DNA from 3 places in the Geobacillus sp. JS12 genome. Region 1 is predicted to be linked to each of the others. Evidence: riboswitches for the same ligand, from Rfam matches in the RefSeq annotation. Region 1 holds a riboswitch; each other region holds the start of a gene.

What was found. A riboswitch is a leader RNA that binds a small molecule or an ion and turns the genes downstream of it on or off. The one in region 1 is predicted to bind S-adenosylmethionine.
Region 2: another riboswitch for S-adenosylmethionine. It lies ahead of A0V43_RS00980 (bifunctional homocysteine S-methyltransferase/methylenetetrahydrofolate reductase); the one in region 1 lies ahead of A0V43_RS12885 (methionine ABC transporter ATP-binding protein).
Region 3: another riboswitch for S-adenosylmethionine. It lies ahead of mtnK (S-methyl-5-thioribose kinase); the one in region 1 lies ahead of A0V43_RS12885 (methionine ABC transporter ATP-binding protein).

Annotation. Positions count from the first base shown of each region.
Region 1 is NZ_CP014749.1:2,612,890-2,622,683, forward strand. Features, by position in the region: gene A0V43_RS12865 (IS110 family RNA-guided transposase) at 1-441, opposite strand, end outside; gene A0V43_RS12870 (hypothetical protein) at 712-903, shown strand; partial or broken gene A0V43_RS12875 (MetQ/NlpA family ABC transporter substrate-binding protein) at 1,009-1,862, opposite strand; gene A0V43_RS12880 (methionine ABC transporter permease) at 1,877-2,545, opposite strand; gene A0V43_RS12885 (methionine ABC transporter ATP-binding protein) at 2,535-3,563, opposite strand; SAM riboswitch class I at 3,651-3,760, opposite strand; gene A0V43_RS12890 (hypothetical protein) at 3,835-4,182, opposite strand; gene A0V43_RS12895 (thioredoxin family protein) at 4,328-4,645, opposite strand; gene A0V43_RS12900 (toprim domain-containing protein) at 4,642-5,001, opposite strand; gene A0V43_RS12905 (YusG family protein) at 5,099-5,332, opposite strand; gene gcvH (glycine cleavage system protein GcvH) at 5,408-5,791, opposite strand; gene A0V43_RS12915 (arsenate reductase family protein) at 5,890-6,255, opposite strand; gene A0V43_RS12920 (acyl-CoA dehydrogenase family protein) at 6,321-8,105, opposite strand; gene A0V43_RS12925 (acetyl-CoA C-acetyltransferase) at 8,242-9,414, opposite strand; gene A0V43_RS12930 (3-hydroxyacyl-CoA dehydrogenase/enoyl-CoA hydratase family protein) at 9,441-9,794, opposite strand, start outside.
Region 2 is NZ_CP014749.1:177,890-187,683, forward strand. Features, by position in the region: gene metH (methionine synthase) at 1-2,949, opposite strand, end outside; gene A0V43_RS00980 (bifunctional homocysteine S-methyltransferase/methylenetetrahydrofolate reductase) at 2,942-4,789, opposite strand; SAM riboswitch class I at 4,859-4,961, opposite strand; gene A0V43_RS19625 (hypothetical protein) at 5,273-5,443, shown strand; gene A0V43_RS00985 (uberolysin/carnocyclin family circular bacteriocin) at 5,507-5,737, shown strand; gene A0V43_RS00990 (hypothetical protein) at 6,036-7,424, shown strand; gene A0V43_RS00995 (stage II sporulation protein M) at 7,438-7,947, shown strand; gene A0V43_RS01000 (ABC transporter ATP-binding protein) at 8,136-8,786, shown strand; gene A0V43_RS01005 (ABC transporter ATP-binding protein) at 8,909-9,794, shown strand, end outside.
Region 3 is NZ_CP014749.1:391,015-400,808, reverse strand. Features, by position in the region: gene A0V43_RS02060 (pyridoxal phosphate-dependent aminotransferase) at 61-1,248, opposite strand; gene A0V43_RS02055 (carbon-nitrogen family hydrolase) at 1,346-2,161, shown strand; SAM riboswitch class I at 2,256-2,424, shown strand; gene mtnK (S-methyl-5-thioribose kinase) at 2,563-3,753, shown strand; gene mtnA (S-methyl-5-thioribose-1-phosphate isomerase) at 3,823-4,890, shown strand; partial or broken gene A0V43_RS02040 (sugar ABC transporter substrate-binding protein) at 4,877-6,036, shown strand; gene A0V43_RS02035 (sugar ABC transporter ATP-binding protein) at 6,033-7,583, shown strand; gene A0V43_RS02030 (ABC transporter permease) at 7,525-8,538, shown strand; gene A0V43_RS02025 (methylated-DNA--[protein]-cysteine S-methyltransferase) at 9,040-9,534, opposite strand; gene A0V43_RS02020 (PAS domain-containing sensor histidine kinase) at 9,524-9,794, opposite strand, start outside.

The DNA of each region.
Region 1 (9,794 bases):
GGCTTCGATCTCGTGCAGCAGCCGGGGGACGAGGAATCGTCCGTCTTTCGCCAGTCTGGCGATGACTAGGGCGTCTTTGGCGTCATGTTTCGTCGGCAGGTTGTCATCGAGTTCTTTCGACCGGCACACATGCGCCGGATTGACCATGACCAACGGGATCTCGTGCTCCTCAAGGAAGTAGGCGAGGTTCAACCAGTAGTGCCCGGTCGGCTCCACCGCGACGATCACCTCTGACTTCCCGAACGCTTGCATCGCCTCCTGAATCGCTTCATACAGCTGGCGAAAGCCCTCTTTCGACTGGAAGATCGGGAACGATTTGCGAAGCACACGCCCCCGGTCATCCACGAAGCAGGCGTAGTGGGTTCGTTTCGCGATATCGATGCCCACCACAAGCGTTTGTTCGGTGACTTGATCAATTTTATAGTTTTGTGTACAATTCATCTGAAGTCCTCCTTGGTATGGTGAGTGATGTGTTTGACACCCCTGCATCATACCAAGAGGGCTTTTTTTGATCAAGTCCCCGGAAAAGCTCCTAACGGGAATGCTCCTTTTTTTGTTTATCCGCTGTTAGTATGCATGAAGGAAAACGAAATTAAACAACGAATGGTATTGAAAGCGTGTGGAAACAGCACCGTTTCGCCAACATCGACGGAATGTCATGATGAAAACGAATGGTTCTGTTCCACTTCCATCATCATAGGAAAGGGGGCAATGCCATTGATTCGTTGGGTTGTCTTTGCCTTAACCGCCGCTTTCGCTTCGTTTTTGGCATGGATCATCATCGGCAGCATTCTCGATGAACACGGGGACGTCATCTTCAGTTTAACGACAGTGGTCGCCCTGCAAAACTGCGTCATCATCGTCATGCTCGCCGCCGTACTGGCGCGTTTGAACAACCGATGAAGCGCGGGAAAACAGACCGGCCGCGGCGTCTCTCCATCCAAAACGGTTTTGAACTTTCGGGCGGCTCTTTTTTGTGCAAAAAATAACGGAAGCGATTCGCTTCCGTTATTGATTGTTTGTCGCCGCTGGAATGACGGCGCCGTGGTATTTTTCTTTGATGAAATCTTGAATTTCTTTCGATTGCAGCACTTCGACAAGCGTTTTGATTTCTTTCCGGTTTTCATCGCCTTTGCGCACCGCAATAATGTTCACATACGGATTGTTTTTCGGCGACTCCACGGCGATCGGGTCTTTCGCCGGATCCAAACCGGCGTCAAGCGCATAGTTGGCGTTGATCAGCACCGCATCGCCTTCGCCGTTTTTGTAAATTTGCGGCAGAAGTCCAGCATCGACGTCCGCTTTAAATTTCAAATGTTTCGGGTTTTCGACGATGTCGTTGACCGTCGCTTTCGTTTTATCGATGCCCGGTTTCAATTTAATGAGCCCTTTTTCTTGCAGCATCGACAAAATGCGGCCATGGTCGGCGACTGAGTTGCTCATGATGATCGTTGCGCCATCCGGCAGCTCTTCAATGCTTTTGTATTTTTTGGAATACAGGCCGATCGGCTCAATGTGAATGCCGCCGGCGTTGACGAAATTATAGCCGTGTTCTTTCATTTGCGATTCCAAGTACGGAATGTGTTGGAAGTAGTTGGCGTCAATTTCTTTATCAGCCAACGCTTTGTTCGGCAAGATGTAATCTTGGAACGTAATGATCTCCAAGTCGATGCCTTTTTCTTTCAAAATCGGTTTCGCTTTTTCCAAAATTTCCGCGTGCGGCACGTTCGACGCGCCGACTTTCAGTTTCACCAATTCGCCGTCTTTGCCCCCTCGGCCGCGTTGTTGTTGTCGTTGCCACCGCACGCCGCCAAAGCGAAGACAAGAACAGCAGCGAACAGGGCGCCAAGCCATTTTTTCATCGTTTTCTTCCTCCTTATCGTTTATCAATTTTGGAAGTGACAACGTCACCGATCAACTGAATGACAAAGACAATGACGAGCACCAACACGGTCGCGACAAACGTCACATCGTTATGGCTGCGCTGGAATCCTTCCAAATACGCCAAGTTCCCAAGCCCGCCGGCGCCGATGGCTCCAGCCATCGCCGTATAGCTGACGAGCGACACGGCCGTCACCGTAATGCCGGAGACGAGCGCCGGCAACGATTCCGGCAGCAGCACTTTCCAAATGATCGTCCACGTTGAGGCGCCCATCGCTTGGGCTGCTTCGATGACGCCTTTGTCGATTTCGCGAAGGGCAATCTCCACCATGCGGGCGTAAAACGGCGCGGCCCCAATGACCAAAGCCGGCAGCGCCGCATTGGCGCCAAGCATCGTCCCAACAAGCCAGGTGGTAAACGGAATGAGCAAAATGATCAAAATAATAAACGGAATGGAGCGGAAAATGTTCACAAACGCCGCAATCACGGTATTGACAAACCGGTTTTCCCATAGGTTGCCCTTCGCTGTCAAAAATAGAAGCAAGCCAAGAACGATTCCGAGGACGAAAGTGGCCGCCACCGCCACCCCGGTCATGTACAGCGTCTCGACCGTCGCCGCCCACATCGTCTCCCATTGCACGTTCGGCAGGAGGTTAGCGAGCATCGTGAATCACCTCCACCGCCACTTGCTGGCGTTGAATATAGTCAAGCGCCCGGTCGATTTCATCCCTCGCCCCGTCGATGTGCACAAACAGCACCCCATAAGCGCCTTGATGGGTTTGCGAAATTTTCCCTTGCAAAATATTCATATCGACGGCAAATTGCCGCACGACCTGGCTGATGAGCGGCTGGCCGGCCGCCGCGCCGACGAACGTCAACTGCGCGATTATCCCGTTCGGGTATTGGCCAAACAGATGCGAAACCGCTTCTTCCGTCTCTTCCGGCTCGACGAGCTGCTTGACGAACCGCTTCGTGATCGGCTGCTGCGGGTTGCGGAACACGTGCAGCACTTCGCCCTGCTCAACGATTCGACCGTTTTCCATCACGGCGACGCGGTCGCAAATTTTGCGGATGACGTGCATCTCATGGGTGATGAGCACAATCGTCAGCCCGAGGCGCTTGTTAATGTCAACGAGCAAGTCCAAAATCGCATCGGTCGTCTGCGGGTCGAGCGCCGATGTCGCCTCGTCGCAAAGCAGCACTTTCGGGTTGTTGGCGAGCGCCCGGGCGATGCCGACGCGCTGCTTTTGTCCCCCGCTCAGCTGCGACGGGTAGGCATCCTCGCGCCCGGAAAGGCCGACAAGCTCGATCAATTCATCCACCCGCTTGTTCCGCTCCTCTTTCGGAACGCCGGCAATTTCAAGCGGAAAGGCAATGTTTTCCCTGACTGTGCGAGACCAAAGCAAGTTGAAGTGCTGAAAAATCATCCCGATTTCTTGGCGCGCCTTGCGCAGCTCCCGCCCTTTCACGCGCGTCATATCGCGCCCGGCGACGACCACCCGGCCCTTCGTCGGCTTCTCGAGCCCATTGAGCAAGCGGATGAGCGTGCTTTTCCCCGCGCCGCTGTAGCCGATAATGCCGAAAATTTCTCCTTCGCGAATCTCAAGCGACACATTGTCGACGGCCGTGACTGAGCCGTTGGCCGCTTGATAGATTTTTGTCACTTGTTCGAGTGTAATCATCGTTTCACCTTCCTTCCCAAGCGGCAGAGCGCAAAAAGAAAACCTTTCTGCCCGCAGAGAACAGAAAGGTATTGTGCACCATTCCGTCTCTTATCTCTCAAAGCAGGCCGCTTTGTGTGAATTGGCACCATTTCAGCGCACGCGCTGACGGTTGCCGGGCTTCATTGGGCACATCCCTCCACCTCTCTTGATAAGAGCGCAACAATCGCCTATGCAATTGATTTACGAATGTGATTGTATCACCGCTTGTCGAACGCTGTCAACAATTTTTTCACCCAACATGCCGATACGGTTTAGCCAAATGGAGGAGCGATTCAAGAAGCAACAGCTGACGGAAGCTTCCTGACACGTGCACTTCTTGCAGGCGGACGAGCTGCTGCAGCTTCAGTTCGCCGTTCAGCAAGGACGCGAGCGCTTCTTTGGAGCCGCGCACGGTCAATGTTTTCCGTTCATCGTGTTCCATCCCTAAAGCGGCTGGTTCCTTGCCGATCAACAGCAAGGCGGTTTCATCCCCACTTTCAAACCGAACACACAGCTGCTCATCCGGCAAAATCGGCATCAAATGACGCAACGCTTGCATCCGTTCCACGAACTGCCCGACTAATTCACGCATTTCCATGGATATCCCCTCCCCCATTTTTATTTTTTCACTTCCACCTGAAGAGGAGAAATCCTTTACAAAAATCTCGACAACCCGTTGACGAACGAGCGCCGTTTTTGTCATTTCCCAAGAAATGTGTCAAACAGCGTCAAAAAAAGGCGAATCACTTGACCGGCAAGCGTGCTTGAATCACTTCGTACAAATACGGAACGGAATGAAAGGCATACCACTTGCCTGCGATCGCTCCATCCTGAAAAAGAAGCAGGCAAGGAACGCTTTCAATTTTCCACTCAGCCGCTCGTTCGGGAATATAGTTGATGTCCGTTTCGTAAAACGGAAGCGCCGGAAACAACTTCTCCACCACCACAAGCATCCGCCGCGCCAGCTGGCACGTGCCGCACAGCGGGGTGTACAAGTAAAGGGCGAGAAGCGGCTCGCCTTCCACCACTCGCTTGACATCGTTTCGATCGATCGCGTTCACTCGCCTCTCCCTTTCATCAGCAATTCGATGCGGACGTCGAAATCGGCGCGCAGCAACACTTGCGCCAAGTGCCAAATCGGAGCAGCCGCCACTTCACGGTACGCCCGGTCAATGTAAAGATGCTCCGATTCTGGAAGCATGCGGCGAAACTGCCGGCGCAATTTTTCTCCCGCCTCATCGGCATCCGCCAACAAGTACACATCATATCCTTCCAGCTCATCAGCCCATTCTTCCAGGCGCGCGTCGCTGATCGTGCCGTTTGTGCAAAGGATGATGACAGGCTCTTTCAGGACGGCCGCCACCTTTTGCTTGTCCGATCGCCCTTCCACAATGATGACTTTTTCCACGCGTTGCATGTCCGACCCACCTTACTTCGAAAGGTGATACGATATTGTATGCCTTGCGCCGGCGAAAGGTGGAAAAAGAAAAGCAACGGCATCGCACCGTTGCCTGTCAACACCAGCCCGCTTCCCCGTCGCAGTCGACATATTTTTGGTTCGGTTCAACGGTAGCGGTCACCTGCTTGAAAATTCGCCCGTTTTGTTCGGTATACCCATTTTTCAACGGGACGGCCGCCGGAAGCGGAAGGCGCCCGATGAGCTCTCCTTCCTCGTACAACTCCAGCGAGCGGCCGTTCAGTTTGCCGATGATCCGGTCCGTGACATCCATGTGCTTCGTTTGCAGCATCGCGAGCACCCCTTTTTTCAATCAAATTCCGGTATGTATAGAGTGCCCGAATCGAAGCGAAGATTGCAGGAACGTTTATCCTTCGTTGATCATGGCCTCGTATTGTTCCGCCGTCAACAAATTGTCGATTTCGCTCAAATCGTTCGGTTTGACGACGATCATCCATGCTTTGTCATATGGCGATTCGTTTACGTACTCTGGATGGTCGTTCAACGCCTCATTCACTTCCACGACCGTGCCGCTGATCGGCGCATATAATTCCGAGACCGTTTTCACCGATTCAACGCTGCCGAACGGCTCGTTCGCCACAACCTCCGCGCCGACTTCCGGCAGCTCGACAAAGACAATGTCGCCAAGCTCTGATTGGGCGTAATCCGTAATGCCGACGCGCACGTTCTCTCCTTCCACGCGCACCCATTCATGCTCCTTTGTGTAACGAAGTTCTTTCGGCGTGTTCATCGAATCCCTCCATCGCAGCAAAATCAAAATATGTTCTTCTTCATCATAACCGATTTTTCAATAAAACTCACTGTCTTGACGCGATTTTGCAAAAAATTTTATGCCTTCTTGGCGAAAAACGCCTCGTAGTCTTGTTCGCGAAAGCCCACGACGACCCGCTCGCCGTCCGTCAAAATCGGCCGTTTGACCAACATCCCGTCCGAGGCGAGCCAATCGAGCATCTCGTCTTCCGATGCGCGGTCGAGCTTGTCCTTCAAGCCAAGCTCGCGGTATTTCATGCCGCTCGTATTAAAAAATTTTTTGAGCGGCAGCCCGCTTTTTCGGTGCAGGTCAGCGAGCTCTTCTTTCGTCAGCGGTTCGTCGACCAAATGCACTGTTTGCACCTCAATGCCGTGTTCATCGAGCCAACGCTTCGCCTTCCGGCACGTTCCGCATTTTGGATACCAATACAACATATACGCCATCGCCATTCCTCCCTGTCAAGACATAAAGAAGAAGCACCAGGCAGTCTGCCTGGCACTTCCCATTATCACACAATATACCGTTCGGCTTCAATGAGCGCGGCGGCCGCTTCGCGTTTTTTCGCGATCACGTTGATCGGCGTATGGCGCGTCAGCCGGCGGAGCGCGGCGAGCATCATCCGCAGCGTGTCGCCTTGTTCGACGGCGACAAGCGTTTCTTTCGCATGCGCCTCAATTTCATTGAACGCCTCTTGGCAGAAAATTTGCGTGTACAGCCATTTTTGTTTGTTTTTCTCCTCACCGCTCGCCTGAATCGCTTTTTCCGTGCGCAAGAGCGCGGATTCCATCGCGTAAACGTTCGAGACAATGTCCGCGATGTTCACAAGCACTTCTTGCTCTTCTTCAATGCGCTGGCCGTATTTTTGCGCCGCTAAGCCGGCGACCATCAAGGCGATTTTTTTCGCGTTGCGCACCAAATATTTCTCTTGTTCGAGCGCGCCCGTTCCCGGTTCTTCGGCCGTCATCATCATCAGCTCTTCTTGCAGCTGCTGCGCTTTTTGGAAGAGCGGCAGCTCGCCTTTTACCGCCTTTTTCAAATACATGCCCGGAACGAGCAAGCGGTTGATTTCGTTCGTCCCCTCGAAAATGCGGTTGATGCGCGAATCGCGGTAGGCTCGCTCAATTTCGTATTCCTGCATGAAGCCGTAGCCGCCGTGGATTTGCACGCCTTCGTCCACGATGTAATCGAGCACCTCGGTCGCGAAAAACTTGTTCAGCGAGCACTCGATCGCGTATTCGGCGATCGATTTCGCCACTTCCTTGCCGTCTTTCGCTTTTTCCGCATCAAGCAGGCCCATCCGTTCATCAAACAAGCCGACCGTACGGTACACCGAGCTTTCCGCCGCATACAGGCGCGACGCCATCGTCGCGAATTTTTCCTGCGTCAACGTAAACTGTGAAATCGGGCGTTTGAATTGCTGGCGCTGATTGGCGTATTTGAGCGTGATCTCCAACGCCCGCTTCGCGCCGCCGACCGCCCCTAACCCAAGCTTGTAGCGGCCGATGTTCAAAATGTTGAAGGCGATGACATGGCCTTTTCCGATTTCACCGAGCACGTTTTCTTTCGGCACCGGCACATCTTGCAAAATGAGCGTTCTTGTCGACGAGCTTTTAATCCCCATTTTCTTTTCTTCCGGACCAGTTGAAACGCCCGGGAAGTCGCGTTCCACGATGAACGCGGTGAAATGTTCGCCGTCGACTTTTGCATAGACGACAAACACATCAGCAAAACCGGAGTTGGTGATCCATTGTTTTTCGCCGTTTAAAATGTAATGCGTGCCTTCCGCGTTTAATCTCGCCGTCGTTTTCGCGCCGAGGGCGTCCGAACCCGAGCCAGGCTCCGTCAAGGCGTAGGCGGCGATTTTTTCGCCGGTCGCTAAATACGGCAAATATTTTTGTTTTTGTTCTTCCGTGCCAAACAACACAATCGGCAGCGAGCCAATCCCGACGTGCGCCCCGTGCGAAATGGCAAAACCGCCGGCCGGCGCCATTTTTTCTGCAATGATGGCCGAGCTGACTTTATCTAGGCCCAAACCGCCGTATTCTTCCGGAATGTCAGCGCTTAACAAGCCGAGCTCGCCCGCTTTGCGAAGCAATTTCACGGAACGGTCAAACTCGTGGTTTTCCAAATACTCGAGCTGCGGGAGCACTTCATTGTTGACATACTCTTCCGTCGTTTTGGCAATCATATGATGCTCGTCGGTGAAATCTTCCGGCGTAAAGACACGCTCGGCCGGAATGTCTTCAATCAAAAAGCTGCCGCCTTTGATCGCTTCTTCCATCGTTTTGGCCATCGTTGATTTCCTCCCCGAAAGATGATTGATGATCCGGGCGGCAACGCCGCCCGGGAAATAGACGTTCCATGCAGCCGGGCAAATGCGGATGCATGCCTCGCGCGAGCTGATGAAGCCCGCTTGATGTCAGCTGCCGCTACAGCAGCTCAAACACGCCGGCCGCGCCCATGCCGCCGCCGATGCACATCGTCACAATGCCGAACTGCACGTTGCGGCGCCGCATTTCGTAAAGCAAAGACAAGGTCAGCTTCGCGCCCGTGCAACCGAGCGGGTGGCCTAGAGCAATCGCCCCGCCGTTGACGTTGACAATGTCTTCATCCAATCCAAGTTCGCGGATGACTTGGATCGATTGCGAGGCGAACGCTTCGTTCAGCTCGATCAAACCGATGTCGGACAGCTCAAGGCCGGCCAGCTTCAACGCTTTCGGCACCGCCGCGACCGGGCCGATCCCCATCACTTCCGGCGGCACGCCGGCGACGGCAAACGAGCGGAACTTGCCGAGCGGCTTCAAGCCGAGCGACTCCGCTTTTTCGCGGTCCATCACCATGACCGCCGCCGCCCCGTCGCTCATTTGCGACGCGTTGCCGGCGGTGACGGTGCCGTTTACCGCAAACGCCGGCCGCAGTTTCGCGAGCGTTTCCATATTCGTGTCCGGGCGCACGCCTTCATCTTGTGTAAAGACGACTTTCTCCTCAACGAGTTTGTTGCCTTCTACTTTGCGCACCGTCACCTCGACCGGCACGATTTCTTCATTGAATTTTCCTTCGGCAATCGCCTTGGCGGCGCGCTGGTGGCTGCGCACCGCGAACGCGTCTTGGTCCTCGCGGCTGACGCCGTATTGTTTCGCCACTTGCTCGGCCGTGTGCCCCATCGACATGTAGTATTCCGGCGCTTCTTCCGCCAAGCGGGCGTTCGGGCGGACGACATGCCCCATCATCGGCACCATGCTCATCGATTCGACCCCGCCGGCGATGACCGTATCGGAATGGCCGAGCATCACCCGTTCCGCCGCATAGGCGATCGCCTGCAAACCGGACGAGCAATACCGGTTGATCGTGATCGCCGGCACGGTATACGGCAGCCCGGCGAGCGCGCCGATGTTGCGGGCGATGTTCAATCCTTGCTCCGCCTCCGGCATGGCGCACCCGATAATCAAGTCGTCAATGTTTCCTTCATAGTTCCCCGCGCGCTTGATCGTTTCTTTGACGACGAGCGCCCCTAAATCATCCGGCCGCACGTGGGCGAGCGTTCCTTTTTTCGCTTTGCCGACCGGTGTGCGCGCACCTGCGACAATGACCGCTTCTCTCACGCCAATCCCCCTTGATCTCCTCCGCTTTAGTTGCGGAGCGGTTTTCCTTTCACAAGCATATGCTGCATGCGCGCTTGCGTCTTCGGCTCGCCGATGAGGCTCAAAAACGCCTCGCGCTCGAGATCGAGCAAATATTGCTCGTCGACTTCCGTTCCGTACGGCACTTTGCCGCCGGCTAGAACATACGCCAATTTTTTCGCGATTTTCAAATCGTGCTCGCTGATGTAGCCGGAATGGAACATCGACTGCGCCCCAAGCAGCATGGCGGCATAGCCGCTTTCGCCGGCCACCGGCACTTTCTTCCTTACAGGAGGCCGGTACCCTTCCTCATACATCGAGAGCACCGCCTGTTTCGCTTCATACAGCAGATGGTCGCCGTT
Region 2 (9,794 bases), 1.3 Mb from region 1:
CGCCCGCGGCTGGCGCGGAAAGTCGAACATCTCGAGCACTGTTTTGCCGTCAGTCGGATCGTAAATGTAAACCCGGTTGCCGTCGCTTTGCGCCGGGAAGAAGCGGTAGACGCCGGCGGGCTGAATCCAGCAGTGCTCTTTCGCTTCGTGGACGAGTTCGTCGATGACCGCTTTTAACGCCAACGCTTTTTCGTCTTTCTCTTCAAGCAGCCGTTTCACTTTTCCTTTCAAGCCGAGGTGGTGGCCGAGCACCATTTGCCAGTTGACGTACGGCAAAATGTGGTCAAGCGGCACGTTTCGCAGCACGTGGCGCTCGAGATCGGCTGGGATGTAGACGGGAACGTCGGTCGAGACGTTCGATTTGACCGCTGTGACCACCATCGTTTGCCGCGTTGGCTCGCTTTCGGCCGTTTCTTTTTTCTTGTAGTCAATCTCGCCCTGCTGGATTTGGTTGGCAAGGGCGAGCCCGTCCATGGCGTCTTTTGCGTACAAGACGATGCCGTCGTATTCGGGCGCGATTTTGTTTTCGGTAAATTTGCGCGTCAAGGCGGCGCCGCCGACTAAAATCGGGGTCGAGATGCCCGCTTGGCGCAAGTCTTGGGCGGTGACGACCATCTGTTGAGCCGATTTCACAAGCAAGCCCGACAACCCGATGATGTCCGGCTGATGTTCGCGCACCGCTTCAATGAGTTGCTGCGGAGCGACTTTAATGCCGAGGTCGATCACCTCGTAGCCGTTGTTGCTTAAAATGATGTCGACCAAGTTTTTGCCGATGTCATGCACATCGCCTTTGACGGTGGCGAGAATGACTTTTCCTTTTGTGCTTCCTTCTTTCTTTTCCATATACGGCTCTAAAAAGGCGACCGCTGCTTTCATCACTTCCGCGCTTTGCAATACTTCAGCGACGATAAGCTGGTTGTTGTTGAACAGCCGCCCGACTTCATCCATGCCGGCCATGAGCGGACCGTTGATGATGGACAGCGGATCGGAGTAGGTCTCAAGCGCCTTTTCCAAATCGGGAATGAGCCCGTCTTTCGACCCTTCAATAACGTAGCGGGCGAGCCGCTCTTCCAAGCTCAAGTTCGTCTGCGCCGGTTTGGCGGCGGTGATTTTGCTTCGGTAAAATTCGATAAAGGCGTTTAATGTTTCGTCGTTTGTGTCAAAAAGAAGCGCCTCAGCCATTCGCACTTCCTCTTCCGGAATCGAGGCGAACCGCTCCAATTTCTCGGTGTTGACGATGGCGTAATCGAGCCCGGCTTGCGTGCAATGGTACAAAAAGACGGAGTTGAGCACTTCGCGTCCGGCCGGCGGCAAGCCGAACGAGACGTTGCTGATGCCAAGCATCGTCAAGCAATGAGGCAGCCGCTCTTTAATGAGGCGGATGCCCTCAATGGTTTCTTTCGCCGCGCCGATGTATTGCTCATCGCCGGTGCCGACCGGGAAGACGAGCGGGTCGAAAATGATGTCGCGCTCGGGGACGCCGTAGCGGTTCACCAGCAAGTCATACGAACGCAAGGCGATTTCAAGTTTCCGCTCAGCGGTGACGGCCATTCCCTGTTCATCGATCGTGCCGACGACGACGGCGGCGCCGTATTGATGAAGCAGCGGCACGACTTTTGCAAACCGCTCCTCGCCGTCTTCCAAGTTGATCGAGTTAATGATCGCTTTTCCTTGCGAATAGGTGAGGGCGCGTTCAATGACGCGCTCGTCGGTCGAATCGATGACAAGCGGCACTTTCACTTTTTTCACGACTTCGCGGACGAACTGCTCCATGTCATGGAGTTCGTCGCGGTCTGGGTCGGCGAGGCAGATGTCGATGACATGGGCGCCGTTTTTCACTTGGGCGCGGGCGATTTCCGCCGCTTCTTCGTATTTCCCTTCGGCGATGAGGCGTTTGAATTTGCGCGAGCCGATCACGTTTGTCCGCTCGCCGACAAAGAGCGGGCGCATCGTTTCCTCATAAATGAGCGCCTCGATGCCGGAGACGGCGTGGACGTCAAACGAAGACGGGATCGCCCGCGGCGGGAGATCACGCACCGCTTCGGCGATGGCGCGAATATGGTCCGGCGTCGTGCCGCAACACCCGCCGACGATGTTGATCCATCCCTTTTCGGCAAAGCGGCGGATTTTCTCTGCCAACATCTCCGGCGTTTCATGGTAGCGGCCTTCTTCATCCGGCAGCCCGGCGTTCGGATAGCAGCTGACCGCCGTGTCAGCGAGCGAGGCGAGCGTCCGCAAATGGTCGGTCATAAACTCCGGGCCGGTCGCGCAGTTTAAGCCGACGGCGATCGGCTTCATATGGCGCACCGAGATGAAAAACGCATCGATCGCCTGGCCGGCGAGCGTCGTGCCCATCGGCTCGATCGTGCCGGAAATCATGAGCGGCACGCGGCGGCCGACCGCCTCAAACGCCTTGGAAATGCCGAGAAATCCGGCTTTTACGTTCAACGTATCTTGGCACGTCTCCAGCAACAGAAGATCGACACCGCCCAACAGCAGCCCGCGCGCTTGTTCTTCATAGGCGGCGACGAGTTCCTCAAAGGTCGCGCCGCCTGTCACCGACAACGTCTTCGTCGTCGGCCCCATCGAACCAGCGACAAAGCGCGGCCAGTCGGGAGTTGAGAACGCCTCCGCCGCTTGTTTGGCGAGCTTGGCCGCTTCGATGTTCAACTCGAGCGCCAAATGCCCGAGGTTGTATTCATCGAGCACAATGCGCGTCGCCCCGAACGTGTTCGTTTCGATGATGTCAGCGCCCGCTTCCAAATACGCTTCGTGAATGCGGCGGATGACAGGCGGGGCGGTGAGGGTCAAATATTCGTTGCACCCTTCATACGCCTCGCCGCCAAAATCGGCGGCTGATAGGTTGGCGCTTTGGATCATCGTCCCCATCGCGCCGTCAATGACGAGAATTTTTCGCTGCAGCTGCTGTTCTAAGGTGATGTTAGCCATGAACAACCTTCCTTTCTTTGGCGGCCGCTTCTTTTTCGTGAATGTAGCGGACGAGCTCGACCGTCATGTCATAGCGCAAGAACGGCGTGATCAAATAAATGCCGTTAAACAAATCGAATGCCGCGTCAATGAGCGATTTGGCGATAGCGATGCCTTCCTTGGCTGCTTGCACCGGGTCACCGCTGCAGGCGGCCATGCGGGCGCGAATCTCGTCAGAGAGCGTAATGCCCGGCACTTCATGATGCAAAAAGTCGGCGTTGCGCGCGCTCACAAGCGGCATAATGCCGATGTAAATCGGTGTGTCAAGATGCTTGGTCGCTTCGTGCACTTCAACGATTTTCTCTTCCGAGTAAATCGGCTGGGTCAAGAAATAGTGGGCGCCGCATTGAATTTTTTTCTCCATTCGCTCAACTGCTTTATCCAAATGGCGGACGTTCGGGTTGAACGCAGCGCCGATCGAGAAGTTCGTTTTTTGCCCAAGCGGTTTGCCCGAGTACGACAGCCCTTCGTTAAACTGGCGGATCAAGCGGATCAAATCGAACGATGATAAATCATACACCGACGTTGCTCCTGGGAAGTCGCCGATTTTCGACGGGTCGCCGGTAATGGCGAGCACATCGGTGATGCCGAGCGTATGCAAGCCCATCAAATGCGACTGCAAGCCGATCAAATTGCGATCGCGGCATGTAATATGCACAAGCGGGCGGATGCCGAGCTGCTCCTTGATGATCGTGGCGACAGCGGCGTTGCTGATGCGCGGCGTGGCGAGCGAGTTGTCGGCCAACGTCAGCGCATCGATGCCGGCGTCATGGAGCGCTTTCGCCCCAGCAAGAAACTTGTCAATCCCCAATTTTTTCGGCGGATCCAGCTCCACAATGACCGAGCGGCGCGTGCGGGCAAGCTCGGGAAGCGGAGTCGGCGCGGGCCGCTCGGCTTGCACCGATACAGATGCCGTGCGCCTCTTCACCGTTTTTTCCGTCACCGGCGTTCGGTCGGAGAGCGCTTTTGCCATCGCTGCGATATGCTTCGGCGTCGTGCCGCAGCACCCGCCGATCAAGCGCACCCCTTGGTCGCGGAACGCTTTGGCTGTTTCCTCGAAATATTCAGCGTTCGTCTCATAGACAAGCCGGCCATCGCGGTAATCCGGGAGGCTGGCGTTCGGATACGCCGACAAAAACGCTCGATTTGGCAGCGGCACTTCCTCGAGCGACCGAAGCATATGATATGGACCGAGACGACAGTTCAGTCCGACGACATCGGCCCCGAGCGCCTCCAGGCGGATAAGGGCGTCCGCGAGCGGCGTGCCATCTTGCAAGACGCCGACTTCATGGAGCGACACATGGGCGATGATCGGCAAATCCGTTTCTTTGCGGGCGATGGCAAGCACCGTCTCCAACTCTTCCAAATCGTAATACGTCTCGAGCAACACGCCATCAACCCCTTCAGCCAGCAGGACAAACAGCTGCTCGCGAAACGTCCGTTTCACTTCTTCGAGCGTGACGACGCTTTTGTTTAACGTGCGCAGCCCCCCGATCGTCCCGAGCACGTACGCCCGCCCGTTCGCCGCTTGTTTCGCCAGCCTTACAGCGGCGCGGTTGATGGACGGCACCTCATCTTCAAGGCCGTAGCGCGCGAGTTTCACATAGTTGGCGCCGTATGTATTCGTCTGAATGACGTCGGCGCCCGCGGCGATATACGCTTCATGAATATGGACGATTTCGTCCGGATTCGATAGATTCAATTCTTCAAAACAACGGTCAATGCCGTGCGAATATAAAAGCGTCCCCATCGCTCCGTCAGCGATGAGAATGCGTTGTTTCAACTCATCGAGCAGCCCCACATTTGATTCCCCCGTTTCCTTAAAGTAAAAGAAAAAAGTCTTCTAAGAAGAAGACTTTTCGTTCGCTTCTTCTTATCTTCCAGGCATCCGCCTGTCTGGATTTAGCACCTTGGCCGCGGGCCAGGTTGCTGAGGGTTCACCGGGCCAGTCCCTCCCCCTCTCTTGATAAGAATGTCCGTATGCAATTGTGCGGTGACGTTTTGATGATTACTATATAATTTAATGTATTTTTCGAAATTATTCAATACGGTGAAGCAAGGAAATTTCAAAAAAGAATTTCTTGGATCAACGCTTACCTTGTACCAAGCTCTTAAAAGCATCTCTGTTTCATTTCAATAGCACGAAATATGTCGAAATGTGTAAAAAAAGGTAAAATTGTCGAACGATTTCTCTTTTTTTTTTTAGAGTCAAGGTGTATGATTAAAATGGATGATATTAACAAGGAATTTACTAGAAACCGCATCGCAGACAGGAGTGAAGTGGGTGAAACAATGGTCGTGGCCGTATTTTATTCTGATTAGCCTGCCGCTTGTTGTGTTGATTGGAGTTGCTTTTCGCCTAAAAGCGGCCAGCATGCCCATCAAAATAGGATTTATTGTATTGGTGCTGCTTTACGGCGGGGTTTATTCTCGTTTAGTGCGAAGGATGAGATAGACACAGAATGTTTTTGAAAAAAGTTTTGATCGATTATCATTTACTGGAAGAAAGTGATAGGTTATGAGTTTGCTGGCGCTTGTTGCCGGGACGCTCGGCGTGTCGCAGTCAATCGCGACGACGGTTGTTTCGATTGTGTTGACCGGCTCCACTCTTATTTCTATTATTCTTGGGATCACCGCTATTTTATCAGGTGGAGTCGACGCCATTTTGGAAATTGGGTGGTCAACTTTTGTCGCGACGGTGAAAAAAATAGTGGCGGAACGAGGAAAAGCGGCAGCGATTGCATGGTAAAAGGCAAAACGGCAGGGGAAAAACTCCCTGCCGTTCCTAATGAGTAAATCAATGTGGGGGAAGAGAAGTGAAACTCGTATGGCTGTTATATCAACAACGACAACGAAGTAGTTTGGCCCCATTGCAGAAAAAATCGCCTTTTTCTCCAAAGATGACCATGTTCTTGGTGGAAGCGGCGAAATGGCTTGTTTCGGGGATATTGGTTGTGATCATTTGCACTCGATCATTTATCATGTTTCGTCCTTCTGCGATTATGGCGTTTCTCTTTTTTATGTCTGTCAGTCCTTTAATAGGAGTTTTGCTTGAGTCCAAAGAGGCATTGCAACGTCAATACCATTATCATTATGTGCGTCTGTCTGGGGTGCGGGATGACGAGGTATGGCGGCGATTGCTCAAAATCCACTATGCTGTGTCGCTTTTGCGGCTATTGCCGATTTGGTTGCCTCCTTCAATTGGGTTGATGGTGATGTTCGGGATCACAGGCGCATCATTAGTATGGTTTGGACATACGATGTTGTTGCTTCTTTATGTGACATCGCATATAGTGCGTGGCTCAACTTTTAGAGCGATGGGCGCATTTTCTGCCTTTTTCTTTCGAATGGCATCATTCGCGATTGGTTATGTCGTGCTTGCGGCGATTATGCCGTTGCTGCAATTGTCCCGCCAAGCGGTTCGAATGTATGGGTTGTCGCTCTCTTATCTTGTGTATATGGATGGTTATGTTGCTCATTGGCAACAGCTGTTTTATGAACGCATGACAAGTTGGGGGGAAGGGTGGTCATTTTCAAGTACAGCTTTATCATTCATCGGTGCTGGATTCGCTCTGTTGGCTTTGATTTGTTTTTCTTTCACTCGTGCGTCTCATTCTGACAAGGCAGCGTACATGCTATATTCATGGCATCAGCGTGTCATAGAGTCGTTAAAAATTCGCAGCACGAATAATGCAATTTTATATAAAGATCTTTGTCTGTTAACACGCCAAGCCCGTGAGTTGACGAAACCGCCTTGGTCGCTATTTTTGCCGGGGGAATGGTTTCTGGTTGCGGGAGCGAATTTGGCGCTGTTGCCGATCGTTCATAATGGGTTGATCATTTTGTTTTTGTTTATGTTTGAAATGTATATGGTCATGACAGGCACGTTGCGAGCCATTACCGACGTCTTTCGCGACATTTTTCAGTTTGAAAGCGAGATGGAGCGTCTCACTGTGTTTCGTCTTCTTTCTCCACCTCCTCTTGTACCGTTAATCGAAGCGAAATGGACGCTGCTTGAGCGATTAGGCGTCTACCCATGCATGACGGCAGTAGGATTGCTGCTTCTCGAATACATAGGATTATTGGGGATGAGTGGAGGGCTTTGGGCAGCAATGGGAGCTGTGGTGATGATGCCCGCCTATTCGCTTGTTGTCAAACGGATTTTGCGCACCGATTATGAAGTGTTCTGTCTCGTTTTAGCTAGCGGCGAGCAGGCGGCATTGACATCTCCACGTGATTATGCGGGGTATATGGTGATTGCGGCTGGAAATCATTCGTTTCATCGCTTATTGATTTACATAACCGTTTTTTCATCGCTTCTTTCTGCCTTTTTTATGCTCTTGAAAGGTTGGAGTTGGGCATGTTACAGCGTTTTGTTTGTCTTGATGCTGTACCTTGTATTATGGAATAGTTCTCAATATGCTCGGCGCACGTGAGGAGGCATTTGCGGTGATCAGACGAGCGATTCACACTCATTTGCCGTATATGTTATTGTCGTTAGGTGTGTACATTGTATGTTTTGCTTTTGGAGCAGTGATTTTTTCACAAAAGCTTACGATTCATCCGACTTCCATGGCGTTTTGGACCACTTTAGGCCACAACTTGATGGTTGGAGCCATTTTGATGGTTGGCGGATGGCTGACGCTAGGAATGGCCAATACCCTTTATCTCGGTTACAACGCAGCAATGCTAGGCGTGATCGTGAGAGGAGTCGCCACAGGATATGGCATGCAGCCGTTGATGACCGGTGTCTTTCCTCACGCGATTCCTGAAATCATCGGCCATATCTTGTTTTGTACATTAGGGTACGAGACATGGCGGTTTCTTCAAATCGTCAAAAAAAGAGCAAGAGGAGAAGAAGAAACGCTCTATATACGGGATATCCTCTTTTTACTAGTGCTGGCGGTCGCGCTGCTCATCATCTCAGCATGGTTGGAATCAACGGTGTCTCATGTATAAAAATAGACGGTCTAAAAAGCAGGAGGCTCTTCACCACAACATGTACTTGACAAGCAATACAGCTTCCTGCACAAAGATTTGAAAAAATCACTGATTTGTTGATTTTCCCTTACAAGCGTAAATAGAGTTCAGAAAAAATCAAGTACAACTTTTGGTGAAGAGCCAAGCAGGAAAAGGGGAAGAAATAGATGGAACCGTTATTTTCATTGCAAAACTTGACGTATCGCTATGATGGGGGAGCCACGATTTTTCAGCAATTCTCATTTTCCATTTTTTCAGGGGAGACCGTGCTTCTCACCGGCCCCAATGGAGTGGGGAAAACGACTCTTTTGCATATTATTTCGGGATTGCTCGATAAAGGAGAGCTGCATTATCAAGCCTTTTATAAAGGCAATCCGATTCAGCTTCCCGACATGCGCGCTCATTTGTCTTATGTGACATCCGAGACTGTCATGTTTTCAAAATTGACGGGTTATGAAAATATCGAATGTTTCCGGCTTTTATGGAAGCTGGATCAACAGTACGTCCGCAAAGCGAACGAATTATGCAGTCTGCTTGGAATGGAGGAGATGCTCCCGCTCCCGGTGGATCAGTATTCATTAGGAACAAAACAAAAACTGCATATTGCGATTGCTTTAGCCCGCCCGGTCGAATTGTATTTGATGGATGAACCGTTCAATTCCCTTGATAGGCTAAGTCGCGATCGGTTGGCGGAGTGGATTCAAGGCGACCGTCAACATGCTTATCTCATTGCTTCTCACGTTCATCAAGAGCGCTTCCCTGGCTCCCGCATAATCTCGCTTACACGTCCAAACAATGAAGATAAAATGGAAAAATGACGGCGGGATCTTCAGGAAAAATTCAGTTTTCATACGTGTGATCAAGGATTTTTCCGTTGCACTTTCCACTCTCCTATGTTCTAATTAGGAATAGTGAACATCAAGAAGACGGGGGGCTGGAAGTGAACGGGGAAGAGATCATCCGCTTCGAGCGAGTGACGAAGGAATACGACGGAACGGTCGTATTGGATGACGTCAGTTTTGCGATGGAGCGCGGGAAGTTTTATACGCTGCTTGGCCCGTCAGGGTGCGGGAAGACGACGATTTTGCGGCTGATTGCCGGGTTTATCGAACCGACGGAAGGAACGATTTATTTCCACGGGAAGCCGATTCAAAACGTCCCGCCGAACAAACGGCAAGTCAACACTGTCTTTCAAGACTATGCGTTGTTTCCTCACCTCGATGTGTTTGAAAACGTGGCATTTGGCTTGCGCGTGAAAAAGATGAAAGAAGTGGACATCCGCCAAAAAGTGAGCGAAGCGCTCCGGTTTGTCAACTTGGAAGGCTATGAGCGCCGCCGCATTCAAGAGATGTCCGGCGGCCAACGCCAGCGCGTCGCCATTGCCCGGGCGATTGTCAATGAACCTGAGGTGTTGCTCTTGGATGAACCGCTGTCAGCCTTGGATTTGAAATTGCGCACGGAAATGCAGTATGAATTGCGTGAGCTCCAACGTCGATTGGGCATTACGTTTATTTTTGTCACGCATGACCAAGAAGAAGCGCTGGCGATGTCCGATTACATTTTTGTTCTGAATAAAGGAAAAATTCAGCAGTTTGGGACGCCGAAAGACATTTACGACGAGCCCATCAACCGATTCGTCGCCGATTTCATTGGCGAATCGAACATTTTGTCGGGGCGCATGATCGACGATTTCCTCGTCGAATTCGCGGGCAAGCGGTTTGTTTGTGTTGACCGCGGCTTTGCCCCGAACGAACCGGTTGATGTCGTCATCCGCCCGGAAGATTTGGAACTCGCAGCGCCGGAAGACGGGCAGATCGTCATCCGCG
Region 3 (9,794 bases), 1.5 Mb from region 1:
AAGCAATTGGCAAATTTACTTTGAATTATGCCATCACCGATTGGCGTTGTCAATCATTTTTCAAAAATTTTTTTCAAACAATCCAAGGCGGCCGATCCGCTCCGCTGCTTCGCGAAGCCGCGCTTCATCGGTCAAGAGGCCGACGCGCACATACCCTTCGCCGTGCTCGCCGAACCCGATGCCTGGGGCGACGGCGACATGCGCCCGCTCAAGCAGCATGTCGGCAAACTCAGCGGATGATATGCCTTTTGGCAGCGGAAGCCAGGCGAAAAACGACCCGGATGGCGCCTGCACCTCCCAGCCGATGTCGCGCAAAGCATGAATAAACGTATTGCGGCGCGCCTCGTACAAGGCAACGAGCTCCGCGACGCAGTCTTGCGGACCAAGGAGCGCCGCGGCGGCCGCTTCCTGGATGGCGCCGAACAAGCTGACATACAAATGATCCTGCAAAAGCTCAAGCGCCCGAATGATCCGCTCGTTGCCGACGGCAAACGCCACACGCCAGCCGGCCATATTGTATGTTTTCGAAAACGTATAAATTTCGACGCCGACGTCTTTCGCCCCATCGACTTCCAGGAAGCTGACCGGTTTCCGGCCGTCAAAGCCGATCGCCCCATAAGCGAAATCGTGCACGACGGCAATGCCGTGCTTGGCGGCAAACGCCACCGTCTCCGCGAAAAATTCCTTTGTCGCCGTTGCGCCGGTCGGGTTGTTCGGATAGTTTAAAAACATCAGTTTCGCCCGGTCGGCCACTGCCGCCGGAATGGCTTCATAGTCCGGCAAAAAACCGTTTTCCGCAACAAGCGGCATCATCTCCATCCGTGCGCGGGCGAGCGCGATTCCCGACCAATAGTCCGGGTAGCCCGGGTCCGGGACAAGCACTACATCGCCCGGGTTGACGAGGCAAAGCGGCAACTCGACAAGCCCGGCTTTGCCGCCGAACAAAATGGCGACCTCGCGGGCCGGGTCGATCGTCACCCCGTACTCGCGCGCGTAAAACGCGGCGATGGCTTCTTTCAAAAAGAAGTAGCCTTGAAACGGCGAATATTTATGGTATTTCGGATTGGCCGCCGCCCGTTGCATCGCCTCAACGATATGCTTTGGCGTCGGCTGATCCGGGTTGCCTTGCCCTAAATTGATCACGTCGCATCCGGCCTTGATTTTCTCCCCGACTTTTGCGACAAGCGAGGCGAAAAATTGCTTTGGCAGCTGCTCAAGCAACTCGGAAAAAGGAATTTCCATCGTCATCGCCCACACCTTCTTAAAAAATTCTTGAAATTCTAGTGCAACATCATATATCGTAAAAAGCAAAATGTAAAGCAAAATTTTTTCGAGGTGAAAACTCATGACGATCCGCATCGCCTGCCTCCAGCTTGATATTGCGTTTGGCGACCCGAACGAAAACGAACGGCGCGCGGAAAGCGCCATTGAATCGGCCGTCAAGGACGGCGCGAATATCATCGTGCTGCCGGAATTATGGACGACCGGCTACGATTTGACGCGCCTAGATGAGATTGCCGACGAAGGCGCCGAACGGGCCAAAGCGTTCGCCTCCCGCCTAGCGCAAGCACACAGCATCCATCTCGTCGCCGGCTCGGTCGCTAAAAAAACAACAACCGGCGTGACGAACACGATGATCGTGGCCGACCGGAACGGTCAAGTCGTCGGCGAATATAGCAAACTCCATCTGTTCCAATTGATGGATGAACATTTGTATTTGCAGCCGGGAAGCAGCTTAGGCTTGTTTTCGCTCGACGGGCTTTCATGCGCCGGGGTCATTTGCTATGACATCCGCTTTCCGGAGTGGATTCGCGCCCATGCTTTGGCTGGGGCGGAAGTGCTGTTTGTCGTCGCCGAATGGCCGCTTCCCCGCCTGCACCATTGGCGGACGCTCTTGATGGCGCGGGCGATTGAAAACCAATGCTACGTCGTCGCCTGCAACCGGGCTGGCCGCGACCCGAACAACGTCTTTGCCGGCCATTCGCTCGTCATCGACCCATGGGGCGAAGTGATCGCCGAGGCGGACGAGAAGCCGGGCATTCTCTCGGCCGACATCGATCCCTCACTCGTTGCGGACGTCCGCGCGCGCATCCCGGTGTTTGCCGACCGCCGGCCGCACGATTATGAAGAGGCGGCAAAAAAATTTTTCAAAACGTATTGACAATCCGCCAGCCCAACCTGTATCATTCGAATCAAGCAGCCAAACGATTATTAACATCGCGAAAATTGCAAAAACGAAATACGTTTGATCGGTACTCTTATCAAGAGTTGGCTGAGGGAATTGGCCCAATGAAGCCCAGCAACCGACCGTAATGCTATCGTGAGATAGGGCGCACGCCAAGGGCGGCGCCGGAAGCGTCATGCTTCCGCAGGGCACGGTGCTAAGTCCAACAGAAAGACCGATGTCTTTCTGAAAGATAAGAGGCGCGAAGAACGAATGAATCTTCAAGCCTCTTTCCGTATGCGAAAGAGGCTTTTTCATTTGCCGGAAACGCCGAGTTTTAGCGCGCGTCAGAACCGGCATTTGAAAACGAGCGAAATGAAAAAAGGGGGAACAAGGCAATGACCACTGTTCAAACATCGGTTTACGAACCGCTGACCGAACCGAAGGCGGTATCTCTCGCTGTCCGCCTCGGCTTATTCCGCGACGGGGCGCCGCTTTTGTGCCGCGAGATCGGCGACGGCAACTTGAACTTAGTGTTTCATATCGTCGACCAAGAAACAAAGCAAGGCGTAATCATCAAACAAGCGTTGCCGTACGCCAAAGTGGTCGGCGAAAGCTGGCCGCTTACGTTAAAGCGCGCCATCATCGAAAGCAACGCGCTGCGCACGTTTGCGAGCTATGTGCCGCAATACGTGCCGAAAGTCTACTATTCTGACGAATCGCTCGCCATTACGGTGATGGAAGACTTATCCCGTTTGCAAATCGCCCGCAAAGGGTTGATCGAAGGAAAAACGTATCCGCTTTTGTCCCAGCATATCGGCGAGTTTGTCGCCAAGACGGCGTTTTATACGTCTGATTTCGGCATGAACCAGCAAGAGAAAAAGAAATTGGCGCAAAGCTTCGTCAATCCGGAACTGTGCAAAATCACGGAAGACCTCGTCTTCACCGACCCGTTTTTTGACCACGAAACGAACAACTTTGAAGACGAATTGCGCCCAGACGTTGAAGCGCTTTGGCGCGATGACCGCTTGCACCTAGAAGCAGCAAAGCTGAAGCGCAAGTTTTTAACCGAAGCCGATGTGCTCTTGCATGGCGATTTGCATACCGGCAGCATTTTCGTAAGCGCCGACGAAACGAAAGTGATCGACCCGGAATTCGCCTTTTACGGTCCGATCGGGTTTGACCTTGGCCAATTTTTCGCCAATTTGCTGTTAAATGCGTTGTCCCGCCCTGAATTAGAGCGCCAACCGCTCTTTGACCACATCGACCGGACATGGGACGTCTTTGCGTCCGTGTTCTCAACCCTTTGGCGCACCGAGAGCGTGGAAACGTACGCCGCGACGCCGGGCTTGCTCGAGGACGTGCTCCGGCACGCGTTCATCGATGCTGTCGGCTTTGCCGGCTGCGAAGTCATCCGCCGGACGATCGGCCTCGCCCATGTGGCGGACCTTGACGGCATCGAGCACAAAGATGAACGGCTTGTTGCCAAACGGCATGCGCTCCGCCTCGGCCGCCGCTTGATCGTAGAGCGGGCTGAATTGACGGGAACAGACGGCTTCCGCCGGCTGCTCGCCGAAACCAAGCAATAATGCCATTCGATCCGGCCCGCCGGCAACGGGCCGGACAAACGAACAACGCCAAAAGAAAGGAAGACAGCAATGAGCACATTTGCCATCCCGCGCTCAGTCGAATGGCGCGAGACGCATGTGACGATTTTAAACCAGCAAAAGCTGCCATCCATCATCGAATATATCGACTTGCACACTTTGGAAGACGTCTATGAGGCCATTGCCACGCTGAAAGTGCGCGGAGCGCCGGCGATCGGCATCACCGCCGCCTATGGCCTGGCGCTTGCCGCGCTCGGCTATGACACCGAATCGCTCGATGAATTCCGCCGCTGCTTGAAACGAGATCGTGACTACCTAGCCAGTGCCCGGCCGACCGCCGTCAACTTGTTTTGGGCGCTCGATCGGCTTGTCACCGCTGCGGCCGACGCCCTTTCCGTCAACGAGGCAAAAACGGCGCTCATCCATGAGGCGATCCGCATTCAAGTGGAAGATGAGGATGTGTGCCGCCGCATCGGCGAATACGCGTTGTCGCTCTTTCGTCCGGGCGATCGGGTGATGACGATCTGCAACGCCGGCTCGATCGCCACCGCCCGCTACGGAACGGCGCTCGCCCCGTTTTATTTGGCGAAAGAAAAAGGAATCGAGCTATCCGTTTACGCCCTTGAGACACGTCCCGTTTTGCAAGGGGCGCGCCTGACCGCCTGGGAGCTGATGCAAGCAGGCGTCGACGTCACGCTTATTACGGACAACATGGCAGCGCAAACGATCAAAGCGAAAGGGATTCGCGCCATTATCGTCGGAGCCGACCGGATCGCACAAAACGGCGATACAGCGAACAAAATCGGCACGTTCGGCCTGGCCTTGCTCGCGAAGTCGTTTGACATTCCGTTTTACGTCGCCGCGCCGCTGTCCACGATCGATTTGACGACGAAAACAGGTGCGGACATCCCGATCGAAGAGCGCCATCCGGATGAAGTGACCCACATTGCCGGCGTGCGCATCGCCCCGGAAGGCGTCAACGTATACAATCCGGCGTTTGACGTAACGCCAAACGAACTCATTACCGCCATCATTACCGAAAAAGGCATCATTCGCGGCAATTACAACGCAACGCTGCCATCATTATTCACAAAGGAGGAGCAACATGAAACGATTTAAGGCCTTATCTTCCCTTTTTCTTCTTTTCTTTGCCGTGTTCTCCATCTTGGCTGGCTGCACACACGAGCAAGATGCCGTGAGCTCCAAGCCAGCCAACGGAGCCAAGACCACGAACAACAAAACGGAAACGACATCCAGCCACTCGACGGCAACAAGCGACGAGCAAGCGGCCATTCCCGAAAAGTTGAAAAAGCCGGTGAAAATCGCCGCCATTATGCAACTGTCCATCGGCACGTTCTCATCGCAATACATCGCCGGCGTCAAAGAACAAGTGCAAAAATTCGGCGGCGAGGTGCAAATTTACAACGCCGACAACGATTTAACCAAAATGGCATCGTACGTTGAGACGGCCATTACACAAAATGTGGACGCCATTTTGCTTGATCACGGCCGCGCCGATGCGCTCGAAGGCCCGGTGAAAAAAGCCGTCGCCAAAGGCATTCCCGTTGTGGCGTTTGACAACGATTTGAACATTCCCGGCGTCACCGTCATCGACCAAGACGACTACAGCCTCGCCTGGAAAACATTAAAAACGCTCGCAGAAGACTTAAACGGGGAAGGCAACATCGTCACGATTTGGGTCGGCGGCTTTACCCCGATGGAACGCCGCCATGTCATTTATGACGCGTTCAAAAAACGCTATCCGAACATTAAAGAAATCGCCAAGTTCGGCACGGCGAGCGCCAACACAGCTTTGGACACACAAACGCAAATGGAAGCGATTTTGAAAAAATACCCGAACAAAGGCGACATTGACGCTGTCTTCGCAACTTGGGACGAGTTCGCCAAAGGGGCGACGCGCGCCATCGAGCAAGCCGGGCGCACGGAAATTAAAGTGTATGGCATCGATTTGAGCGATGAAGACTTGCAAATGATCCAAAAACCAAACAGCCCATGGGTGGCGACAACGGCGACGGACCCAGCCGAAGTCGGCCGCGTCCAAGTGCGGTTCGCCTATCAAAAAATCGCCGGCGAGAAAACGCCGAACATTTACTCGCTTGAGCCGCATTTAGTGAAACGGTCCGATCTTCCGGACAAACAAGTGTCGATGAATGAGCTTTCGCAATACATTCCGGGCTGGGGCAATCCAATGTCGCCATCTCGCCGTGGATGAAAACGTTGGAAGCCCAGGTGAACAAAAAATGAACGGGTTGTCAATGCGGGGCATTGAAAAATCGTTTGGCGCCGTGCGCGTGCTTGACGGCGTGGACTTCGACGTTCGTCCTGGCGAAGTCCACGCCCTTTTAGGCATGAACGGCGCCGGCAAAAGCACGCTCATGAACATTTTGGCCGGCGCCATTCCGCCTGACGCTGGTACGATCACGATCGACGGTACGATATACACGTTTTCATCGCCGCGCGAAGCAAAACAAGCCGGCATCGGCCTCGTCGTTCAAGAAGTTGACACAGCGCTCTTTCCCGGCTTGCCGATTTACGAAAATGTAGCGGCGGACGAGTTCGTCCATGTGAAGCAACGGCCGATTCGCTCGCTGCGTCAAGAAAAAGAGCGGGCCGCCGCCCTCCTTCGCCGCGTCGGCCTGTCGTTGCCGCCGACGAAATTGGCTCGCGACTGCTCGCTCCATGAAAAGCAGCTGATTGTGCTCGCCAAAGTGCTGTCATCCAACGCGCGCTATATCATCCTAGACGAACCGACGGCCGCCTTAAGCGAGGCGGAAACAAGGCGTCTGTTTGCCATCATCGATGAACTGAAGCAGCAAGGCGTCGGCTTTATTTACATCTCTCATAAGCTGAAAGAAGTTCAGGAGATCGCCGACCGGCTGACGATTTTGCGCGACGGCCGCGTCGTCTATCACGGAGGCGCCCGCAGCCTGCCGCTTGAGGACATCATCCTTCATATGACTGGAACGAAGCGGACCGCCGCCGCGAAACAAGCACGCACATACAGAAGCGACATCGCGTTTGCCGCCCGCGGAATGTTGATCGACAAAACCGGGACAACAGTCGACCTATACGCCCACCGCGGCGAAATCGTCGGCATCGCTGGCTTGGTTGGCGCCGGCAAGACGGAGCTTGCCGAAAGCCTCATCGCCCACCGGAACACATCCGGCGAGTGGGAAATCGATGGCAGACGCTATGTGTTCTCATCGCCTTATGAAGCCATCGACGCCGGCCTTTGCCTCATCCCGGAAGAACGGCGCAAACAAGGGTTGTTTTTGCCCGAGTCAGTGAAAACGAACTTGACCGTCCGCCTTCTTTCCCGCCTGTCGCGCTGGCAATGGATCAGCCGGGCGAAAGAAGCGGCTGAAGCCGACGGGCTCGTCCGCTCGCTAGGTGTTCATCCGCCGTCAAGCACCACCGTCGTTCGCCACTTGAGCGGCGGCAATCAACAAAAAGTCGTCATCGGCAAATGGCTCAACACAAACGCACGCGTCTTTTTGTTTGACGAACCGACCAAAGGGATCGACGTCCATGCGAAGCAAGAGGTGTTTTCCATCATTCGCTCCCTTGCCGATGAAGGAAAAACGGTGCTGTACTTTTCCAGCGAATTTCAAGAGCTGCTTGACATTTGCGACACCATCTACGTGATGGTCGACGGCCGGCTGCTCGCCCGCCTGCCGGCCGCTGAACTGACGTATGAACAGCTTGTTTACTATTGCAGCGGAGGTGAGATCCATGAGCCAGCCAGCCGTTTCCACAACGCCGTCGAAAAAAACGGCGCCGTCCATTCTTGAATGGTTGTATAAACACGGCACCTTGCTGGCCATTCTTGCCGTGATCGCCTACTTCGGCATCACGCAAGACCGATTTTTTACGTATGAAAACTTCAGTGACATTTTGCGGTCCATTTCGATCGTGACGCTCGTGGCCATCGGCATTACGTTTTCGCTCATCGTCGATGGCTTCGATTTGTCCGTCGGTTCGACGGTGAGCCTCGCGACGATCGCGAGCGCCGCGGCGCTCGTCCTGTACCGCCAAGAAATTTTCATCACCCTGCTCGTGCCGCTGTTGCTTGGCATTGCTGTCGGGCTCTTGAACTCGTTGTTGATCGTCAAATTCAAATTGCCCGATTTGCTTGCAACATTGGCGACGATGTACGCCATTAACGGCGTGCAGCTCACCTATACGAAAGGGTTTTCGATCTACAACGACATGCCGCTGCCCGATGGCGGCACGGCGCCGGGCAAATTCATTCCTTCCTTTTTGTTTATCGGCCAGGGAGAGCTGTTCGGCGTACCGTTTTCTGTCTTGCTTATGCTGTTTGTCGTCATGGCCGCTCATCTGTTTTTAACGTACACGAAACCCGGCCGCCTCTTTTATTTGACCGGGGAAAACCGCGAGGCGGCAAGGCTCTCAGGCATCCCAGTCAACCGCTATCGGACATATGCATACGTCATCAGCGGGTTTTTTGCGGCCTTAGGCGGCATCGTCCTTGCCTCGCGCATCGGCACCGGGCAAGTGTCGGCCGGCGCCTCTCTTTTAATGGACAGCGTCGCCGCCGCCTACATCGGCTTTTCCGTCTTTGGCGCCGGCAAGCCGAACGTCATCGGCACATTGTTCGGCTCGATTTTAATGGGCGTGTTGCTGAACGGCTTGACGATGGCAAACGTCCCGTATTACGCCCAAGACATTATAAAAGGCGCCATTTTAGTCGGCGCCCTCGCCTTGTCGCATTGGCAAAAAACATAACGCCCGATCTCTGCCCCCGTGGATGGCAATCCTCGGGGCAGACGCGTTTTTCATATAGATGCAACGAAGAAGTTTACCATATCCTTGACGGAAAAGCGGTTTGTCCATTTTCGACTGTCGAAGGCAAGCAACAGGCTTGCCCCGTCACGCCTTGGCGTGACGGAAGACCAAACAACCACCTGCTTCACAGACCCATATATGGGTCTTTAAGCGGCGTTGTTCGGTCGCCCGACAGTCGATCAAATACTTGATAAAAGCTATAAATGGTAAAGCTTCAAATTGCATCTATATATAAGTTGCAATAAAGATTTTCCGATTGTTCGATTCTGTTTTCCTTCATAACAAGTCATTTTGATAGAATGCAGCGAGCGCTCTACTGGATGTAAAACAAAGTTTCAACTTATATAGACAAGCCATCAGCTTCTTTTTCCGCCTGCTCCATTGCAGCATCCGCATACAACGCCTTCCAAACTCTTTGCCTGTTCCACGAACGCAAGAGCGTCATCTACGTAAGCGGCGCTCAAGCTCCAACAGCTTCGCCTTCACATCGGTGCGGCTTCCGGCATAGCCAATGAGAGCGCCGTTTTTGCCGACAACACGGTGGCACGGAACGAGAATCGACAGTTCATTCGCCCGGTTTGCCTGGCCGACGGCGCGCACCGCTTTCGGGCGGCCGATTTGCGCGGCGATGTCAGCGTATGTCGCCGTCTCGCCGTATGGGATGCGGCAAAGCGCCGCCCACACCTCTTCTTGGAAGGCTGTTCCCTTCCACTTCAGCGGCAAGTCAAATACTTGGCGTCGACCGTGGAAATACTCATCCAGCTGCCTAAGCGCGCGTTCAAGAAGCGGCGACCAGCTTTTGACAACCGAATGTTCGCCGGCGAACGCGCGCCATTCTTCTGGAAACAGCTCGACTTTGACAATCGCGTCGCCGTCGGAGGCGACGTAAATGTCGCCGAGCAGCTCTGAGCGGTATACTGCATATTCAATCGTCATCGTCGTCCTCTCTTTCCATTCGTTCGATCGGCAAGGTGATATGGAACGTCGTGCCGACGCCGACTTCGCTTTCCACTTCAATTTTCCCTTGGTGCTCTTCTATGATTTTATAGCTGACCATCAAGCCGAGGCCGGTGCCGCGTTCTTTCGTCGTATAAAACGGCTCGCCAAGCTTTTTGATTTTATCTTTTGGAATGCCGCATCCTTGGTCGGTGATGGAGATGCGCACATAGCACCCGGCGCGAGTGATGCGCACCGTA